Regions from separate parts of the Lysinibacillus sp. NPDC097214 genome, predicted to be linked through region 1. Evidence: predicted binding sites of a transcription regulator. Region 1 holds the regulator's gene; each other region holds the start of a gene.
The links. Region 1 encodes LexA, which represses DNA repair genes until DNA is damaged. Its sites were predicted from a motif close to CGAACATATGTTCG; they were not measured.

Region 2: a site for LexA is predicted at 3,773-3,786, ahead of uvrB (excinuclease ABC subunit UvrB). Genes of this name have one in related genera too.
Region 3: a site for LexA is predicted at 3,284-3,297, ahead of ruvA (Holliday junction branch migration protein RuvA). Genes of this name have one in related genera too.

What each region holds. Positions count from the first base shown of each region.
Region 1 is NZ_JBNNSS010000003.1:479,211-485,916, forward strand. Features, by position in the region: gene ACQKMI_RS09475 (prepilin-type N-terminal cleavage/methylation domain-containing protein) at 1-21, shown strand, start outside; gene pilM (type IV pilus biogenesis protein PilM) at 124-1,098, shown strand; gene ACQKMI_RS09485 (PilN domain-containing protein) at 1,098-1,691, shown strand; gene ACQKMI_RS09490 (hypothetical protein) at 1,688-2,380, shown strand; gene ACQKMI_RS09495 (prepilin peptidase) at 2,441-3,193, shown strand; gene ACQKMI_RS09500 (gamma-glutamyl-gamma-aminobutyrate hydrolase family protein) at 3,281-4,003, shown strand; gene lexA (transcriptional repressor LexA) at 4,185-4,802, opposite strand; gene yneA (cell division suppressor protein YneA) at 4,966-5,283, shown strand; gene ACQKMI_RS09515 (YneB family resolvase-like protein) at 5,280-5,945, shown strand; gene ACQKMI_RS09520 (hypothetical protein) at 6,065-6,625, shown strand; gene ACQKMI_RS09525 (DJ-1/PfpI family protein) at 6,690-6,706, opposite strand, start outside.
Region 2 is NZ_JBNNSS010000006.1:124,420-131,125, reverse strand. Features, by position in the region: one part of gene prfB (peptide chain release factor 2) at 1-258, shown strand, start outside; gene ACQKMI_RS15315 (competence protein ComK) at 408-917, opposite strand; gene ACQKMI_RS15310 (IDEAL domain-containing protein) at 1,142-1,384, shown strand; gene ACQKMI_RS15305 (RNA polymerase sigma factor) at 1,689-2,282, shown strand; gene ACQKMI_RS15300 (DUF4179 domain-containing protein) at 2,254-3,387, shown strand; gene uvrB (excinuclease ABC subunit UvrB) at 3,860-5,839, shown strand; gene uvrA (excinuclease ABC subunit UvrA) at 5,847-6,706, shown strand, end outside.
Region 3 is NZ_JBNNSS010000001.1:461,923-468,628, reverse strand. Features, by position in the region: gene ACQKMI_RS02280 (thiol-disulfide oxidoreductase DCC family protein) at 1-179, shown strand, start outside; gene ACQKMI_RS02275 (transcription repressor NadR) at 533-1,066, opposite strand; gene ACQKMI_RS02270 (LysM peptidoglycan-binding domain-containing protein) at 1,209-2,177, shown strand; gene ACQKMI_RS02265 (phosphotransferase) at 2,167-3,045, shown strand; gene ruvA (Holliday junction branch migration protein RuvA) at 3,341-3,961, shown strand; gene ruvB (Holliday junction branch migration DNA helicase RuvB) at 3,980-4,984, shown strand; gene queA (tRNA preQ1(34) S-adenosylmethionine ribosyltransferase-isomerase QueA) at 5,002-6,045, shown strand; gene tgt (tRNA guanosine(34) transglycosylase Tgt) at 6,099-6,706, shown strand, end outside.

The DNA of each region.
Region 1 (6,706 bases):
GTTGTTCCAAAAAAACCTTAGTCCTCCCAACCCACTCAGAAACGTTAACTTTAACGTTTCTGGCTGGGAACTGGATGACTAATTAAGAAAAATTATTGAATCAGGATAAGGAGGTCTTTTCACATGTTCAGAAGAAAGAAAAAATCGCATGTTTCAATAGAATTAAAGGATTATGTGCTTCGTGCGATTGTGGCGAAAGGACCAGAGCCTAGTCAGTGGGAGGGATATGAATATCCTCTAGCTGCGGGCATCGTTGAAAATGCGACAATTATTGATGAGGTAGCACTTTTTGAAATTATAAAAGAACAGGTAGTGAAATGGACGGGGAAAAAACAGCCTGTACGTATGTTTGTACCTGATACGACGGTGCTTTTAAAAAGTTTTGAGCACCCGAAAGATATTGAAGTGGCTGAACTGCGTGGTTATGCAGAGATGGAGTTAGGGCATTCCATTCATTTACCTTTCCAGGAACCGCTTATTGATGTTTATGATGCCGATTCTGAGGATGGTAAGGCAATGTTATTTGCTGCACCGTCAGAAGAAATTACGAAAATGGTTGGCATGCTTCTAGATGTTTCTTTAGATCCTGAAGCTGTAGACATTCGGGCATTATGTAATATTCGATTATTGGAACATATGGCATTGTTAGCTCAAAACAAAACATATTTAATTGCCGACTGGTCAATAAATGAACTTTCCATCAGTATATTTTCGCTAGGTCAGATTGAATTTTTACGTTATCAATCAATTGAAACTAATTTATCGCAATGGCAGGGCAAACAAGAAGATGAATTTAGTTATCAATTTGAATATAGCGACAAAGCTGATGATTATCATATGGTTGTAATGGATCAAGTTTTAGAAATAGATCGGATGATGAATTTCTTTAAATTCTCTTTACATAAAGGTGAAAAATCGGTGGATGAAATCATTATTCTTGGAGATAATCCACAGTTAACATCGATTAGTAATTTATTAGCTTCTAATTTAGCGACTCCTTTGACAGTTGTTGATGGCGCAAAAATAGCGAAGTTTTTTCCATCTTTTAAAAAGGAATTTTCGACATTGCTCGGCTTAGCTTTAAAGGAGGTTAAATGATGGTACCAGATATTAACCTTTTACCGCAGCTTGAAAAAAGAGCAGACTCTCCAAAGCTGTTCTATAGTTTGCTAATACTAGTGGTAGGTATCGTCCTTACATATTTAGTGTTTTTATATTTTACGGCGAAAAGTGATCTCTCCATGCTACTTGAGGAAGAACAGTCTCTAACAACACAGGTTGAACAATTACAGCAAGAGCTGGACGCAAAACAAAGTGTCAATCAAGGGTCATTGGAAGAGTCGATGCATTTTGTGCAGAGTGTTTCGTATCCAGTTTCTCCATTAATGGATGAAGCACAAAAATTATTACCAGCCTATTCGAAATTACGTAGCTATGAATTTGGGCAAGATTCAATTAACATTACTGTTGACTTCGAATCAATGCCTGACATTTCTAAATATGTAGAGAGACTTTTAGGTAGTCTTTACTTTACTGATGCACAAATCAACTCCCTTTCTAACTTTTATGTGCAAGTTGGTGCAGAACAGGAGCTAACACCGGAACAAAAATTTAAAGAAATTCCTCGTTACTCCGTGTCCATTACAGCGACCGTTGATCAAATGTACTTAGCTGGAGGTCGAAGCTCGTGAATAAGCTAACAAGTAGTAAAAAATCATCTATTATGCTATTAATAGCCTTAATAGCCGCTGTTTTATTTGCATTATATTACTATTTACTTTTACCTAAAATGAATGAGGTTGAATCGAAAGAAAGCGATGTGGATCAACTTCAACAACAAATAACTAGTTTACAAGGACAACTTGCTAAGTTCGATGAAAAGCAAGGTGTACCTACCTCAAATCTTTTAGCGATGAGACAAAAACTTCCGGAATCTAGAGCGATTGAAAAGATAGTTTTAGATTTAGCTGAGATTGAAGAAGTAACAGGTGCACGTATTGAGTCAATGGAAATTAATAATGATGATACATCTGTAGCACAATCAGATGTATCTGAGCCGAATATGGTTGAAAAAGCGGATGCAGAAGTAAATGGAGAACAAGAAAAAAATGCAGAGGAGGAGCCGCCGATTTCTTCTATTGCTAAGGAATCTCTTCCTGCTAATTTAAAATTAATTACCTTTAATTTAGAGGTCGCTGCCTTAGATCTTAAATCTCAAGAAAGCTTTTTAAAGGAAATTGAACAACTAGAGCGTGTGATGAAAACTGATGCCATTAATATTACAATACCAGGGGAACAGGATCAGTTGGAGAAGGACGCTGATTTAACGATAAAATCTACCATACAAGTAACGACGTTCTATTATGAAGGACAACAATAATTTAGATGGCGCGCATACTTCAAATGTATGGGCGTCTATTAGTATAGGAGGATATAAAAAATGGAGATTGCTTATACAATTACAGTTTTCATATTTGGGCTCGTTTTAGGCTCATTTTTTAATGTAGTTGGCTTACGTGTGCCTTTGAAGGAGTCCATTGTGCGTCCACCCTCACATTGCACTTCTTGTAAGAGACAGTTGACGGCGTTTGATTTGGTACCTGTTTTGTCCTATGTATTTCTTGGGGGAAAATGCCGTAGCTGTGGTCAAAAAATTTCTTGGATTTATCCACTGATGGAACTTATAACAGGCGTGTTTTTTGCCTTTGCTTATTGGAAATTGGGCTTTAGTGCAGAATTTTTCGTAGCATTATTAATAATTTCATTATTAGTCATTATTGTCGTGTCGGATTTTGCTTATATGCTTATACCCGATAAAGTGCTATTATTCTTTTTACCATTGCTAGTTTTTGGACGCGTCATTTCTCCTTTGTCTCCGTGGTGGGACAGTATAGTTGGTGCTTTGGTAGGTTTTGGAATATTATATTGTATAGCTGTCCTATCAAGAGGTGGAATGGGTGGAGGCGATATTAAATTATTCTTTTTACTTGGTCTCGTACTTGGTACAATACATGCAATTCTTACGCTATTTATAGCTGCTGTCATTGGTATGATTGTTGGAATAGTAGTGTTAAAAGTACGCGGACAGGGAAGAAAAACGCCTATACCATTCGGACCATCTATTGCTCTAGCGGCGATTATTATCTATTTTTATGGGGATGTGTTGATGAATTGGTATCTTGGGTTTTGGTAATTAATCAGTGGGGGAGTCCTTCGATGATTAATAGTCTTCAAGCTTTTATATGTAGTTAATGCTAGATAAGATCATGGAGGGGATAACATGAAACCAATTATCGGAATAACAGCTTTTGCGGAGGATGATTTGTCCTCAAGATTAAATGTTGCTTATAGCAAAAGTATAATTGAAGCTGGGGGTGTACCACTTATAATTCCGCTTGGAGTGGAAGAGGATGTAGCACAAATTTTATCGTTGACGGACGGATTATTACTATCGGGCGGGCATGATGTACATCCATTTCTTTTTGGTGCAGAACCTACACCAAAGTTAGGGAAGATTCATCCGGAAAGGGATTCAGTAGAACTTTCCTTGATTGAAGCGGCCTCTATTCGGAAAATGCCGATTTTCGGCATTTGTCGAGGGATTCAAATGCTAAATGTTGCGTTTGGAGGCACTCTCTATCAGGATATTGATAGTGAATATCATAGTAAGAAATTAATAAAGCATACGCAACAAGCGGCACGGAGCGTTGCTACACATCATGTTCATCTAATACCTGATACATTATTAACAACGATTATCGAGGAAGAAAAAATTGCGGTGAATTCATTTCATCATCAGGCAATAAACGTAGCAGCAGAAAAATTGAAAGTGGTAGCCAAATCAAGTGATGGTATCGTTGAAGCGGTAGTACACGAAGATTTACCATTTTGTCTAGCAGTACAATGGCATCCTGAAGAGCTAGCCATTGTAGGAGATGAAGCATCAAAAAAATTATTCACTGCATTTGTAAAGGCGAGTTTGAAATTCAAGGTAGAGGCATAAAACTTGATAAGCATTACATGTCTTATGACGGAAATTAAGTAAAGACATTGCTAGAGCGAAGAATCCATATAAAGTGGGTTCTTTTTTGTGTGAAAAATGGCACTCGAAAAATAAGAAAAAGAGGTATATGCCCATCAGTGAACATAAAATCCTCTTTTTATACTTTACTATTGAGATACTTTTAATGTACACGACGATAAAGACCTACAACATGCCCCAAAATAGAAACTTGGTCTACGATAATTGGCTCCATTGTTGCGTTTTCAGGCTGTAAACGGAAATGACTTTTTTCCTTAAAGAAACGCTTTACAGTTGCTTCATTCTCTTCAGTCATTGCTACGACAATATCACCATTATCAGCTGTTGATTTTTGTTTAACAATAACTAAATCTCCGTCTAAAATGCCAGCTTCAATCATGGATTCACCCATAATTTCAAGCATAAATAACTGATCTTCACTTGTCCCATAAATATCTGGTAGTGGGAAATATTCATCGATATTTTCAACAGCAGTTATCGGAGAACCTGCAGTAACTTTCCCAACAAGTGGGACATGTATAACATGTTGCTTTTGAATAGAATCCTCTGGCTCTAGAATTTCAATGGCACGTGGTTTAGTTGGATCACGTCGAATCAAGCCTTTTTGTTCTAAACGAGCTAAATGTCCATGAACTGTAGAGCTTGAAGCAAGTCCAACTGCTTCACCAATCTCACGTACAGATGGTGGATACCCCTTTGCGCGTACCTCTTCTTTAATGAACTCTAATATGGCCTCTTGTCTTTTCGATACTTTTTTCATGATTGCTCACCTCTTTTTTCTAATCATTCTACTTATTAATAGTATAGCAGAATGCGAACACTTAAGCAAACATAGGTTCGAAAAGTGTTTGACAAAAACGTTTGTTCGCATTATTATAAGAACATATATTCCGAACAAACATTCTCGAAAAGGGGTTATAAACATGAACTGGTTTAAAAAAAATCCACATATTACAATTTTATTAGGAGCTTGTCTACTATTTACAGCATATCTTTTTATAACAGACCCAGGCGAGGTTACATACGCAGAAATTGAAATCGAACATGGTGATAGCTTATGGTCGTTAGCCGAACAATACCGTGGTAAAATGAAGTCGGATGAATGGATTAAGCTTGTTAAGACAGAAAATGAATTATCGAACGTACGAATTATTGCAGGTAAATCTCTAGTGATTCCAGTAGTGGGTGAGGACCAACCCAATCCTTTAAATTCAATTGAAATTGCGAGAAATGTAAAATGATAACTAAACAACAATCGGCTGTTGTCTATTGCCGTGTGAGTACAGAAAAAGAGACACAAAGCTCCTCGTTAGAGCGTCAGGAGGAGGAGTTAGTACGCTATGCTAAAGAACAGGGCTACGAAGTGAAGCATGTTTTTAAGGATAAGCATAGTGGCTATGATGTGGAACGAGAAGGTTTACTAGAAATGCTCGATTTCATAAAAGAAAAAGAAGTAACAGCATTATTTGTGCAGGATGAAACACGCTTAGGACGTGGAAATGCTCGAATGGCCGTATTGCATTTATTGCAGAAAACTGAAACTAATGTTTTCTCTATGCGAGATGCGGGACCTGTACAATTAAATGAAATGGATACGATGCTCCTAGAAATTTTAGCAATTGTAGAGGAGTACCAGCGTAGAATCCATAATGCAAAAATACGTCGAGGTATGCGTCGTGCGGTTGAAAATGGCTATCGCCCTGAAAACAATTTATCTAACCGAGGAAATCCAAACGGTCAAGAACGTAAAGATGTCCCTATAGAAGAAATCGTCAAGTTACGTAATCGAGGCTTCACATTTGAGGAAATCGCTGTAACTCTTAGGGGGCTAGACTTTGACGTAAGCAAAGCTACTGTCCATAGGAGATATCGGGAACATCTAGAGGGAAACGAAATAAAATAACGTTTTAATCAGTGGGAGTTTTCCTACTGATTTTTTTCTTTTTAAAGGCTCTAGATGAAGGTGAAGGAGACAAGTAGTCACGATAGAATGGCGAAGTGACGGTTAGGACAGCGAAAGACGTGGATAGAATCGCCAAAGTGATGGATAGAACAGCGAAAAACGTGGATAGAATCGCTGAAGTGACGGATAGAACAGAGAAAAACGTGGATAGAATCGCCGAGGTGACGGATAGAACAGAGAAAAACGTGGATAGAATCGCTGAAGTGACGGATAGGACAGCGAAAAACGTGGATAGAATCGCTGAAGTGACGGATAGGACAGCGAAAAACGTGGATAGAATTGCCGAAGTGATGGATAGAACAGCGAAAAATGTGGATAGAATCGCTGAAGTGACGGTTAGGACAGCGAAAGACGTGGATAGAATCGCCAAAGTGATGGATAGAACAGCGAAAAACGTGGATAGAATCGCTGAAGTGACGGATAGAACAGAGAAAAACGTGGATAGAATCGCTGAAGTGACGGATAGGACAGCGAAAAACGTGGATAGAATCGCTGAAGTGACGGATAGAACAGCGAAAGACGTGGATAGAATCACCAAAGTTATGGATAGAACAGGGAAAGAATTTTTTAAAATAAGAGAAGTAGCCATTTCTACTTCTCTTGCTCAATATTCTATATAATGTTTGAAAAGGAACTTGCCATCTTTTACTGTACTAATCTTTCCTATCAATTAGAGCTATTTCGTTATTCTCTGTACCAAT
Region 2 (6,706 bases), on a different contig from region 1:
AACCGTGAAAAAGCAATGACGATGTTAAAAGGGAAGCTCTATCAATTAGAGATTGAAAAGCAGCAGGCACAGCTAGATGAAATCCGTGGTGAACAGAAGGAAATCGGCTGGGGTTCACAAATTCGTTCATACGTATTCCATCCTTACTCAATGGTGAAGGATCATCGTACAAATGAAGAAACAGGTAATGTAGGTGCGGTGATGGATGGCGATTTAGATCCATTCATTAATGCATATTTACGTTCAAAAATCGGGTAATGAAGGCCCCTCAGAGGCACAGTAAAATTGTGCTTTTGAGGGGTTTTTATTGTCATTCAGCAGATATTTTTTGTAGCGTCAGCTACAAATGTTTTCTGTAGCGAAAGCAAAGCGTCAGCTACAATTACGCCAAGGCGAAATTGATTGCTTTAAAAAGGTGGGTGATTCGGGGTGTCCTGACTAATTTGCTTGCGCTCATCCATGTAATGCTTATATAACATCGATGCATTGACAAATTGCTTGCTAATCGAAGCATATTGAATGGGTAATTCAATTTGTTTATCATTTTTCAGTGTGACGATACAGCCCGTTTTACTTGGTACAATATTCGAAATGGCGTGAAGTCCAATCCAGATGTTGTGGATAGAGTTTGGCGAATAGATTGGTAGAAAAATACAGGGATAACCATAATCATAAGCAACGACGATTGGAAGCTTATGCTGATTGCCGAAGAAACGTTTGGCGGAATGTTTTGCTGCTTCATAGGTTGTGCCTAGTGAAATACAAGATTTTCGTAATATATGCATTGGCTTCCGTGTGACGATAAGTTCATTATGCTTGTCAATTACCCGAGTGAAAATTTTAGAGTCGTACTGAACTGGTTGAAGTAAATAGGTGTTAAAAGAAAGTAAATATCCATTGACGTAGTTTGCTGACATTATGTAAGCCTCCTTTTTCTATTTCTTCTTGAAGTGTAAAATACAAAATTAAATTCAGAAAATATAGATAAATGGTGGAACCTCGCGCTATTTCAAGCAATTGCTTAGAATGATTGCTTAAAATAGCACGAGAATAATAGTAAATCGAAGTGATTTTCAGTTCTTAAGCATTGCATTTTAATTTCAATTTTCTTATAATTTAGAAAAGGATCGAGGTGAGATCGTTGGATAAATATTATTCGTATACAGATTTTCTAAAAGCCGTTGGTCAGACAAAGAAAGTTGATGAGGCAGAGAAATTATTAAACGAGATTTATTTAGATTTATTTTTAAATCATATCCAGCGTAAGCATCGTGAAGAGCAGCTCATGGTTCTGATAGATAGAGCACTCGATGACAAAGATGAAAACGCATTTCATCTATACGCAAACGAACTAATTGCTTTACACCAAGATACAACTGAATAATATGACGAGCCCGCTCTCTGTTATTGGAGGGTGGGATTTTTTTGTGATTTTATTTGTAAGATTGGTAAGTGGAACCCTTGAATTCGAATGTAGAGCATGAAGAAGAATCGACAGAAGAGAAGAAGGGATTTTTGTTTTGAATAACTAAGTCTTTTTGGTAGAAAAAGATTTATGTATATAACGTCATAGAAGTAAAGCGTCCTAAGTTGAGTCTCTTTTTAAAAATTTTTCCCAAAAAGTTTTTTTATAGTGTCACAAAACCCCATTAATTTCAGTTATATAGGTTAGAAAGGAGGGGAAACAATTGACTGTACTGAATAACTCCAAGAAAAATGCCGATTTAGATATAAAATCTATCGTGGAACAAGTTCAAACAGGTGATATTCATGCCTATACAGAAATAATTCGTTGTTTTCAAAAGCCAATCTATATTTACTGCTACTATCTTTTAGGAAACAAAGAAGAAGCTGAGGATGCTTCACAAGATATTTTTATAAAGGGATTAGAGAATATTAGTAATTTTTCTTATACGGTTTCTTTCTCAGCATGGCTTTATAAAATTGCTCATCATCACTGTATTGATTTAATAAAAAAGAAAAATAAAGGCTATAAATTTTGGACAGGTTTTAAGAAAGATCACGCACACGATCACACGCAGGAACAAGAATTTCAATATGACGATATCATTCATGAGTTATTAGAACAGTTACATATGGACGAAAGAAGGATTCTGTTACTTCGATCGATAGAAGAATATAGCTTCGACGAAATCGCTGCTATTATGGAGCTTAAACCAACTACTGTTCGAAAAAAATATGAACGATTACGTAAAAAATTGATGAAAAAGAATAAGTTGGGAGGGGAAATTTATGCACACTCGTTCAAAACAGGAGGATAAAGAGTTAGATCAGTTAGAAAGATTAATCCGAGAAACCCCAATGGAAATTGATTTAGTTAATCGTACAATGAATAAATATGAAAGCACTCGTTATACAAAGCAGCCAGAAAGTTCTAGAACCCCTAAGAAAATGCGTCAAAGAGTGATGATGATAGTAGCCTCGGCAGCAATGATTATTTGTCTTATATTTGTCACTAGCTTAGTTTCACCAACTTTGGCTGCAACGATCAAACAAGTTCCCGTGCTTTCATCTATTTTCAAACTTGCTGGTGATCTTGGTCTGCAAACTGCTGATGAAAAGGGGCTTTCAACTAAACTTCATACAAGTGTTACTCGTGATGATTTTACATTAAGTGTATCTGAAGTAGTGTATGACGGTACACGCGTTTCAATAGCTATTGAACGTCCTCATATAGAGAATGAGAAAGAAACTTTAATGGATCGTATTAGTGATATTAAATTGTTTATAAATGGTAATCCCCTTAAGGCTTTTGCTCCGGATCCGGAAAATTCAATGAATGGAATTATAATAAACCCAGGTAAAGATAATGATTCTGCCATTATTGAATTTGTGGATGAAAGAAATCAAGGGGGGCGTCCTTTTCCCGAACAGTTTGATTTAACATTGCGTACTACAATAACTGGTATACAGGACCCTTTAGAAATCGATATTCCTGTGAAAAATAAAATTGAAGACTATGTAACTTTACAACCTAATGTAAGTCGACAATATGATAATATTCATTTTACTATTGAAAAGATCGAGCTGACTCCTATTACAACCAATATAACGACAAGAACCATTTTAACAGACAATTCACCCGTCGCAGAGCTAATAATGGGAATAGATGTTGTTGATGAACAAGGACATAAACTAAAACTAATTGGTGGCCTTGGTTCGTATGAGTCAAATGGTAGCGATAAGATTATGGATCATCGATATACACCTTTTGAATCCATTCCAAAAACAATAACCCTTAAGCCATATATACATCTCTTTAAAGAGTATCCAAAAGGTGAATTTCAATTGGATGAAAATGGTCAGCCGAAGATTCAATACATCCCTGAGCTAGAGGTTACACTACCGATTAACTCACAAAAATAAAAAAGTAGAGAAAGTGGGGCAAATCTCACTTTCTCTACTTTTTAGTGTTTCAAATTATTTACTTACTTTAAAACTATAATTTTCTAACCAAGCTGATCAGTTTTACTGGTAACCCGAGCAGTAATTCAGCTACCTGATCAGTTCCCCCGGCAACCCAATCAAATCCCTTAGACTCCGCTTACATAACCCTTTAATAAACCTAAACCCGACGAGCAATCCACACCAAACAGTGAAATTCCTGCCAAGGTCATGTATTTACATCGTCCCATCTCGATTAGCTAACATTTGGAAAGGGTAATCTATTGATAGAGAGGTTCCAATTAATTTTTAAAGTACATACGTTCTGTTGAATTCATCACAAATATAGCAAATGAAAAAATATTTACAAACATTCGTTCGTTAAATGTTCGAAATTTTAATAATGCTATGCTAAAATATATGTACAAATTGGAAGGAAAGGACGGGGACATGTGTGCAAACATTTGATTTACAAGCGCCATATACGCCTAGTGGAGATCAGCCGCAGGCAATTGCGGAATTAGTGGAGGGTGTACGTGCAGGTAAACGTCATCAAACTTTGCTTGGTGCAACAGGAACAGGTAAAACGTTTACGATCTCTAATGTCATTAAACAGGTAAAAAAACCGACACTTATTATGGCACACAATAAAACACTAGCGGGTCAATTGTATAGTGAGTTTAAAGAGTTCTTCCCTGATAATGCAGTTGAATATTTTGTCAGCTACTATGATTACTTTCAGCCAGAAGCTTATGTACCGCAGACGGATACTTATATCGAGAAAGATTCAAGCATTAATGATGAAATTGATAAGTTGCGTCACTCTGCGACATCTGCATTATTCGAGCGTGATGATGTCATTGTTATTGCATCCGTGTCTTGTATTTATGGTCTAGGTTCTCCAGAAGAATATCGTGAACTGGTCGTATCAGTGCGTACGGGAATGGAAATTGAACGTAATCAGTTGCTTCGAAAATTGGTCGATGTACAGTATGAGCGTAATGATGTGAGTTTTACACGTGGGACGTTTCGGGTACGTGGTGATGTAGTGGAAATTTTCCCTGCATCCCGTGATGAACATTGTATCCGCGTGGAATTTTTTGGGGATGAGATTGATCGAATTCGCGAGGTAGATGCGTTAACGGGAGAAATACTAGCAGAGCGTGATCATGTTGCTATTTTCCCAGCGTCCCACTTCGTTACACGAGAAGAAAAATTGCTAAAAGCTATTGATAATATTGAAAAAGAGTTGGAGGAGCGTTTAGCTCTTTTGCGTGCAGAGGATAGATTATTAGAGGCGCAGCGTTTAGAGCAACGCACTCGTTACGATTTAGAAATGATGCGTGAAATGGGCTTTTGCTCGGGTATTGAAAACTACTCGCGTCATTTAACATTGCGTGAAGCGGGGGCAACTCCATATACACTACTTGACTATTTCCCTGATGATTTTTTACTTGTTGTCGATGAAAGTCACGTGACTTTGCCGCAAGTTCGAGGGATGTATAACGGTGACCAAGCACGTAAAGGTGTGCTAGTTGAGCATGGCTTCCGTTTGCCATCAGCACTAGATAACCGACCTTTACGTTTTGAAGAATATGAGAAACATATACATCAAGCTATTTATGTATCGGCAACACCTGGCCCGTATGAGCTTGAGCATACTCCGGAAATGGTGCAGCAAATTATTCGTCCAACTGGGCTGCTTGATCCACAAATTGACGTACGTCCTATTGAAGGGCAAATTGATGATTTAATTGATCAGATTCAAGATCGTATTGCTCGTAATGAACGAGTGCTCGTTACAACATTGACGAAAAAAATGTCAGAGGATTTATCAGCTTATTTGAAAGAAATGGGCTTAAAGGTAGAGTACTTACATTCAGAGATTAAGACGCTAGAGCGAATTGAAATTATTCGTGAGTTGCGAAAAGGTACGTATGATGTTCTAATCGGCATTAACTTATTGCGTGAAGGGCTAGATATTCCTGAGGTTTCTCTTGTGGCGATTTTAGATGCTGACAAGGAAGGATTTTTACGTTCAGAGCGTTCGTTAATTCAAACGATTGGACGTGCCGCGCGTAATGCTAATGGTCATGTCATTATGTATGCAGATAATATGACGGATTCGATGAAAAAGGCGATTGAGGAAACGAAGCGTCGTCGAGTACTGCAAATGGCGTATAACGAGGAGCATGGTATTACACCGAAAACGATTGTTAAAAAAATTCCTGATGTTATTCGTGCGACACAGGTGGCAGAGGAAGAAGAGAATTATGTAGCGAAGGCCACAAAAGGTAAGAAGCTGACGAAGGCGGAAAAAGAGCAGTTACTTGCTTCGCTAGAAGTAGAAATGAAGGAAGCAGCAAAAGCACTCGATTTCGAACGTGCTGCTGAGCTACGCGATACAATATTTGAATTGAAATTAGAAGGGTGAACGGCTTGTGAAAAATACTGAAATAGTCGTGCAGGGCGCACGAGCACATAATTTAAAAAATATCAATGTCACAATTCCACGCGATCAATTAGTCGTGCTAACAGGTTTATCGGGCTCAGGGAAATCATCATTAGCGTTCGATACGATTTATGCCGAGGGACAACGCCGTTATGTAGAATCCCTTTCAGCCTATGCCCGTCAATTTCTTGGTCAAATGGATAAACCAGACGTCGATGCGATAGAGGGATTATCTCCTGCTATTTCAATCGATCAAAAAACGACGAGCCGTAATCCACGTTCGACAGTTGGGACAGTAACGGAAATCTATGATTATTTACGTTTGCTATATGCGCGCATCGGTAAGCCCATTTGTCCGAATCATGGTGTTGAAATTACCTCCCAAACGATTGAGCAAATGGTCGATCGTTTACTAACTTATCCTGAAAGAACGAAAATGCAGTTGCTTGCTCCAATGGTAGCAGGGCGTAAGGGAACACACGTAAAGCTACTGGAGGATTTAAAAAAGCAAGGCTTTGTTCGAGTACGTATCGACGGTGAGCTACGTGATTTAGATGATTCGATTGAACTTGATAAAAACAAAAAGCATTCAATAGAAGTAGTCATCGATCGTGTTGTGATGAAGGAAGGTGTCGCGGCACGTCTTAGTGATTCCTTAGAGACAGCATTACGTTTGGCAGAAGGGCGAGTACTTGTCGATGTAATGGAGCATGAGGAATTATTATTTAGTGAGCATCATGCTTGTCCATTATGTGGATTTTCAATCGGTGAGCTAGAGCCTCGTATGTTTTCATTTAACAGTCCATTTGGAGCTTGTCCAAGCTGTGATGGTTTAGGCTCGACACAAGA
Region 3 (6,706 bases), on a different contig from region 1:
CACTTAAAATCTGTAGGAGATTAAATAGTTTTTGGCCTGTCTGCTATGTTTTCATTCTTATTCCTCCATCTATACGAAATATAATGTATCGACTATTTGCTAAAAATAGATATCGCCTTTTTGGACGAAAAGAAAAATGTTTATTGCCAACACCATCACAACGAAGAAGATTTCTCTAATTCTGAAGCTATCCAATTTAAATGGATAGCTCTTTTTTTAGAGAAAATTGAAAAAGCTAATTCACATGCATAAGATCATAACGTAGGGGTGATTTCTGTTCTGACTGGTGCTGGGGGCGTGCGATGAGCCGATTGGGCAACAGATATTTTTTGTGCGAAAGCAAAGTGCAACGTAGCGACAGCAACAGATATTTTTTGTGCGAAAGCGGCAATGTTTAAAAAGAAGTTAAAGCCTCTAGAGGATGTCTTTAAATACCGCATAAATGAACAGAAAGCTGCTAGTCTCCGTGAAGGCTAGCAGCTATTAATCCAATTATTTGATTTTACATATTATAGAAGTTGGATTTGTTGAATTATTGATCTACAACTAAATAGCCTTTTTTTTGTAAAGTAAGCTCAATTAAATCTAAAATTTCAACAGAAGGCGCAGAAATAACATGAAGATGTGTACCACCTGTTAGTTCGGATAAATAACTTGCCTGTGTTTCGTTAACACGTTCAATAAATTTTTTTACCTCATGACGGTTAGAGACCATTATGGATGCAGTAATATCTCCATAAATAGGATGTTCAACAATAACATTTTTTACTGTACCACCGCAATCAACTATAGTTATCAGTTCATCTTCTGCATTCTCTGCAGTATGGAAGCAAGGAATTGTACGTTCAACAGTTTGCTGTATTTGTTCCTGATGCATATAAAGATATCCTTGGCTAGTAGCAATAATAGGCTCATTTCTAGCCTTTAATAATGTCATATCATTGACAATGACTTGTCTAGAAACATTAGCGAATTTAGCTAAGTCCGTCCCTGTTATAGGTGCTGGGCTGTTTTTTAGTTGTGCTAGAAGTTGCAGTCGGCGTTCTTCGCCTAACATTTTTTTCATAAGAGATCACCTCTGCTTGTAATAAAGGAAGCAGTTTTCCTTAAAAACTAGTGTACCATGAAGCCTTTCTAACATGGGTGAATTTTTTGTATCCAAATGAAACATTGAACATATGATACGGAGAGAGGAAGGGAGGAAAAAATTGCGTATTCATATTGTCCAAAAGGGAGACACGTTGTGGAAGATTGCGAAAGAGTACGGAGTTTCGTTTGAAGATTTAAAGCGGCTTAATGCCCATCTCGCTAACCCAGATTATATTGTACCGGGCATGGAAATTATCCTACCTGAGAAAATAAACAAAGAACCACATAGAGAACCACATAGAGAACATCATCGGGAAACAGATTGGGGAATGCATAGAGACGGACATAGGGAACCACATAAAGAGGGGCACAAGGAACATATGCATAAGGAGTCACCTACAAGGCATGTTAAAGAAAAAGAGGTTCAGAGACCAATGCCACCACCAATTATTGTACCACCACCGCCAATGCCTGAACCACAGATGATTCCAATTCCTTATCCAATGCCAATGCCGATGCCTCAGCCAGCGCCTGTTGAGCTTAGCTGGAATCAAAACGTTGTCATGCCAAGTGTAGAGCAAACTGTATCACCAATTCAAATTCAACCACAACCACAACCTATAGCCCAACCGGCGCCAGCACCAATGCCAATGCCGCAGCCGATTTTTATCATGCCACAAATGCCAGCAGTACCACATTGTGCAAGCTGCCATCAACCAGTGCATCATCATATGTATTGGCCAATGCCGATGCATATGCCAATGGAGCCACAAATGGAGCCGCAATATACAATGCCGGAGCAACCAACATCATGTGATATGGGATGCGAAAAAGTTGCTGGGATGGGGGATTTCTTAGAATCTAGTACATCTCCATTCTTCCCTATGAAACCTGAATATGAGGCTATGCCGGAACAGCCCTGTGGTTGTAATGCACAGCCAGCCATGATGCCAAATTGGCAAATGGACCAATGTTTCTGTCCACCACCATGTCCGCCACCATGCCCAATGCCATGTCCATCACATTGCCATATGCCATGGATGTCACCGCACTTTTACCCAGGCGGGATGACGCCTTATCGATGGTGAAAAAGCGTTTATCATTGAAGAAGTAAAGCCGAATATTTGGAAGTATAAATATCAATCCAATAATTATTTTGTAAAACGGGCAAAGCAGATAGAAATAGCAGAAAAGGTGAGGGTTATTCATCGACAGCTTGGATATCTAGAACCCTCGTTGATCTTACCTGTCATGAAAAGTGACGACGAGTTTTTAATCGTGCAAGATTGGCAAGAGGGAAGTCATAGTGCTAATTTTGCTCGTAAAAAAGATCGGAAAGAATCACTGAAGTTATTAAATATGTTACATGATACACATAAAAAAATTGCTTGGCAGCGTGTGCCAGGCTTGCACACCTATTCACAGCTTTTAAAATGGCAAATGCGTCATATGCGTTTTAAAAGCAGACGGAAAGAGTTTCGTGCATTTTTAACAAAAGAAGAAATCGATCAAATTTTACATTATAGTGAGAAATCGTTACAGCTAATCGCGCAGGAAGATGTACCTGAAAAAGAAATTACACTTTTACATGGAGATGTCGTACATCATAATTTTTTATGGTGCTCAGATGGAGAATTACGTTTAATCGATTTTGATTTGGCTCACCTTGGAGAAGCGGATGATGAATATATTTTATGGTTGCATCGTGTACTGCCAGCTGTAAATTATGACCTTGGTAAAATATTTGCAGAGCTACCAGAGATGAAACGATTAGATAAAAGAAAGCTACATCGTTTAAAATATCCAAATGAGCTATTACGTGAATGGCTTTTTGCAGTAGATTTACCATTAGATCAACAGCTGGTATTTATAGATTATTTAGTGCCATTTACAAAACGAGCTCTCACATATTGGCCAAAACTGTGGTACGATATTGATAAAATGATAAAGAAATGACCGTCTTTCGGCGGTCATTTTTGTCTGTGAACGACTACTTGTGCTATTTCTAAATGTTAAGAAAATGATAGGTTTTTAATTGTGGATAACCTGAAGCGTAGTTTTCGTCTAGGCTAAAGCGCTACATCCTCGAGGTCGCTTCGATCCCTCGGGCAAAAGTGGTGGAGCGCTTACTTTTGCTTCGGGCTCTCCAGCGCTTGTCGGATGTAAACGAGCGCTTTAGCGCATTTGTTATAGTCGAGCATTCGTTCGCAATATGCTATAATCGAAGACGATGATTGTGAGGGATTATAGAATGTATGATTATTTAAAAGGACAAATAAAGCGTATAACTCCTGAGTATATCGTCCTTGAACAACAAGGAATAGGTTGGCAGCTGAATACACCTAATCCATTTGTGTTCAGGACATCAGCTCTTGAACAGCAAATATATGTACATTTGCATGTACGTGAGGACGCACAAGTGTTATATGGCTTTCCAAATTTAGACCAACGAGAGCTGTTTCGTAAACTTATTTTAGTATCAGGAATTGGACCAAAGGGTGCACTTGCTATTTTAGCTACTGGGAATCCGCAACAGGTTATCAGTGCCATTGAACGAGAGGATGAATCGTTTTTAGTAAAGTTTCCTGGTGTGGGTAAGAAAACGGCACGTCAAATGATTCTAGATTTAAAAGGTAAACTTGGCGGATTGTTAGAATCTATTGAGCTACCAAGTACAGAAGATGAGCTACCGTTATTTGGTGTGAATCCATATAAACATGAGCTTGAAGAAGCTATTCTTGCCTTAATGGCACTTGGTTATTCTGAAAAAGAACTAGAAAAAATACGTCCACAGCTCGAAGATAACGACAAGCTTGAAACAACAGATGCATTTATGAAACAAGCTTTACAATTGCTATTAAAGTTAAAATAGTGAAAGGGGGGAAAGTACATGTCTGAACGTATGATGGCTAGTGAGTCAGGTAGCTATGATGAACATTTTGAATTATCTTTACGCCCACAAAGATTAGCACAATACATTGGTCAACATAAGGTAAAGGAGAATTTACAAATTTTCATTGAAGCGGCAAAGCTTCGTCAGGAAAGTTTAGATCATGTGCTGTTATATGGACCACCCGGACTTGGGAAAACTACATTAGCTGCTGTCATTGCTAATGAAATGAATGTCAATGTGCGCATGACTAGCGGCCCTGCAATCGAACGTCCTGGCGATTTAGCAGCTATTTTAAGCTCACTGGAGCCAGGGGATGTGCTATTTATCGATGAAATACATCGCCTGCCTCGTGCAATTGAAGAGGTGCTTTATCCTGCCATGGAGGATTTTTGTTTAGATATTGTCGTTGGTAAAGGCCCTGAAGCGCGTTCTGTGCGACTTGATTTACCACCATTTACACTAGTTGGTGCAACAACAAGAGCAGGTGCATTATCAGCACCTTTAAGGGATCGCTTTGGCGTATTATTAAGATTGGAGTATTATGATCATACTTCACTTGCAGAAATTGTTGTACGTAGTGCGCATTTATTTGATGTTGATATTGAACAAATAGCAGCATTGGAAATGGCAACGCGCTCGCGTGGTACACCCCGTATTGCTAACCGTCTGCTAAAACGAGTACGAGATTATGCACAGGTGCTTGGAGATGGTATGATAACGGAGGGACTTGCTAAGCAAGCGCTTGAGCTATTACAAGTCGATCCTAGAGGGCTTGACCATATTGACCATAAACTCGTGACCAATATGATTGAGCGCTTCCGCGGTGGCCCAGTAGGCTTAGATACGTTGGCAGCATCTATAGGCGAAGAACGCGTTACGATTGAGGATGTGTACGAGCCATATTTGATGCAAATCGGCTTTATCCAACGGACGCCACGTGGACGTGTGGCAACACATTTAGCCTACGAACATTTTGGATATGAATATCCCCAACAAACCTAGAAGAAGGAAGTATTTTCATGCGTGTAGAAGATTTTGATTTTGAATTGCCAGAAGAACTTATTGCACAAACACCACTTTTAGACCGTACAGCTAGTCGATTAATGGTAGTGACGCCAGGCTCAACAAATGTCGAGCATCACCATTTTGCTCATATTTTAGATGAGCTACAAGCTGGAGACTGTCTTGTGTTAAATGATACTAGGGTATTACCAGCGCGTTTAATGGGTGTAAAAGAGGAAACGGGTGCTCATATAGAGGTACTGCTATTAAAGCAAATGGCAGGTACGGATGAATGGGAAACACTTGTTAAACCAGCTAAGCGTGTAAAAGTCGGCACAGTTGTAACATTTGGAGATGGCTTACTGACAGCTACTTGTACAGGAGAGCTTGATCATGGTGGACGTACATTTGAGTTTAAATATAACGGAATTTTTTATGAAATTTTAGAGCAACTTGGTGAGATGCCACTACCTCCATATATTCGCGAAAAATTAGAGGACAAAGATCGCTACCAAACTGTTTATGCAAAAGAGCGCGGCTCAGCAGCAGCACCAACCGCAGGCCTGCATTTTACAGAAGAATTACTAGAGCAGGTGAAAGCAAAAGGGGTCGAAGTTGTATTTATCACTTTACATGTGGGACTTGGAACTTTCCGTCCTGTAAGTGTAGATTCAATTGAAAATCACGAAATGCATTCTGAATTTTATAGTGTAACGGAAGAAACCGCATCTATCATAAACCGAGTAAAGAGTAATGGTGGAAAAGTGATTGCAGTTGGTACAACCTCTACACGTACTTTAGAAACTATCGGCTCTAAATATGGAGGCGAAGTACGAGCGGAACAAGGTTGGACGTCTATTTTCATTTATCCGGGATATGAATTTACTGTTGTGGATGGTTTAATCACAAACTTCCATTTACCAAAGTCTACTCTTGTCATGCTTGTTAGTACGCTTGCAACAAAAGAAACAATTTTAAGTGCATATCAACAAGCTGTTGAAGAAAAATATCGTTTCTTTAGCTTTGGTGATGCTATGTTTATTCGCCCAAAAGGCGAATAAAGAAAAAATCGGAGTACTGTTTTTACTTTAGATAAGAGAGGAATTTTTATAATATGACACAACCAGCAATTCGGTATGAGCTACTTCATACTTGTAAACAAACTGGAGCACGACTTGGCATCGTGCATACACCACATGGCTCTTTCGAGACGCCAGCATTTATGCCTGTTGGTACACAAGCAACTGTTAAAACAATGTCGCCTGAGGAATTAAAGGAAATGAATGCAGGCATTATTCTGTCAAATACGTATCATTTATGGCTACGACCTGGTAATGATATTGTTAAGGAAGCAGGGGGCTTGCATAAATTTATGAACTGGGATCGCCCGATTTTAACAGATTCAGGTGGTTTCCAAGTGTTCTCACTTAGTCAATTCCGTAAAATCGAAGAAGAAGGGGTTCATTTCCGCAATCATTTGAATGGGGACAAATTGTTTTTAAGTCCAGAAAAGGCGATGGAAATTCAAAATGATTTAGGTTCGGATATTATGATGGCTTTTGATGAATGTCCACCTTTCCCTGCGACATATGACTATATGCTGCAATCAGTAGACCGTACAACACGTTGGGCTAAACGTTGTAAAGAGGCACATAAACGTCCAGAAGAACAAGGTCTATTCGGTATTATTCAAGGGGGAGAATACGAGGAATTACGCCGTCG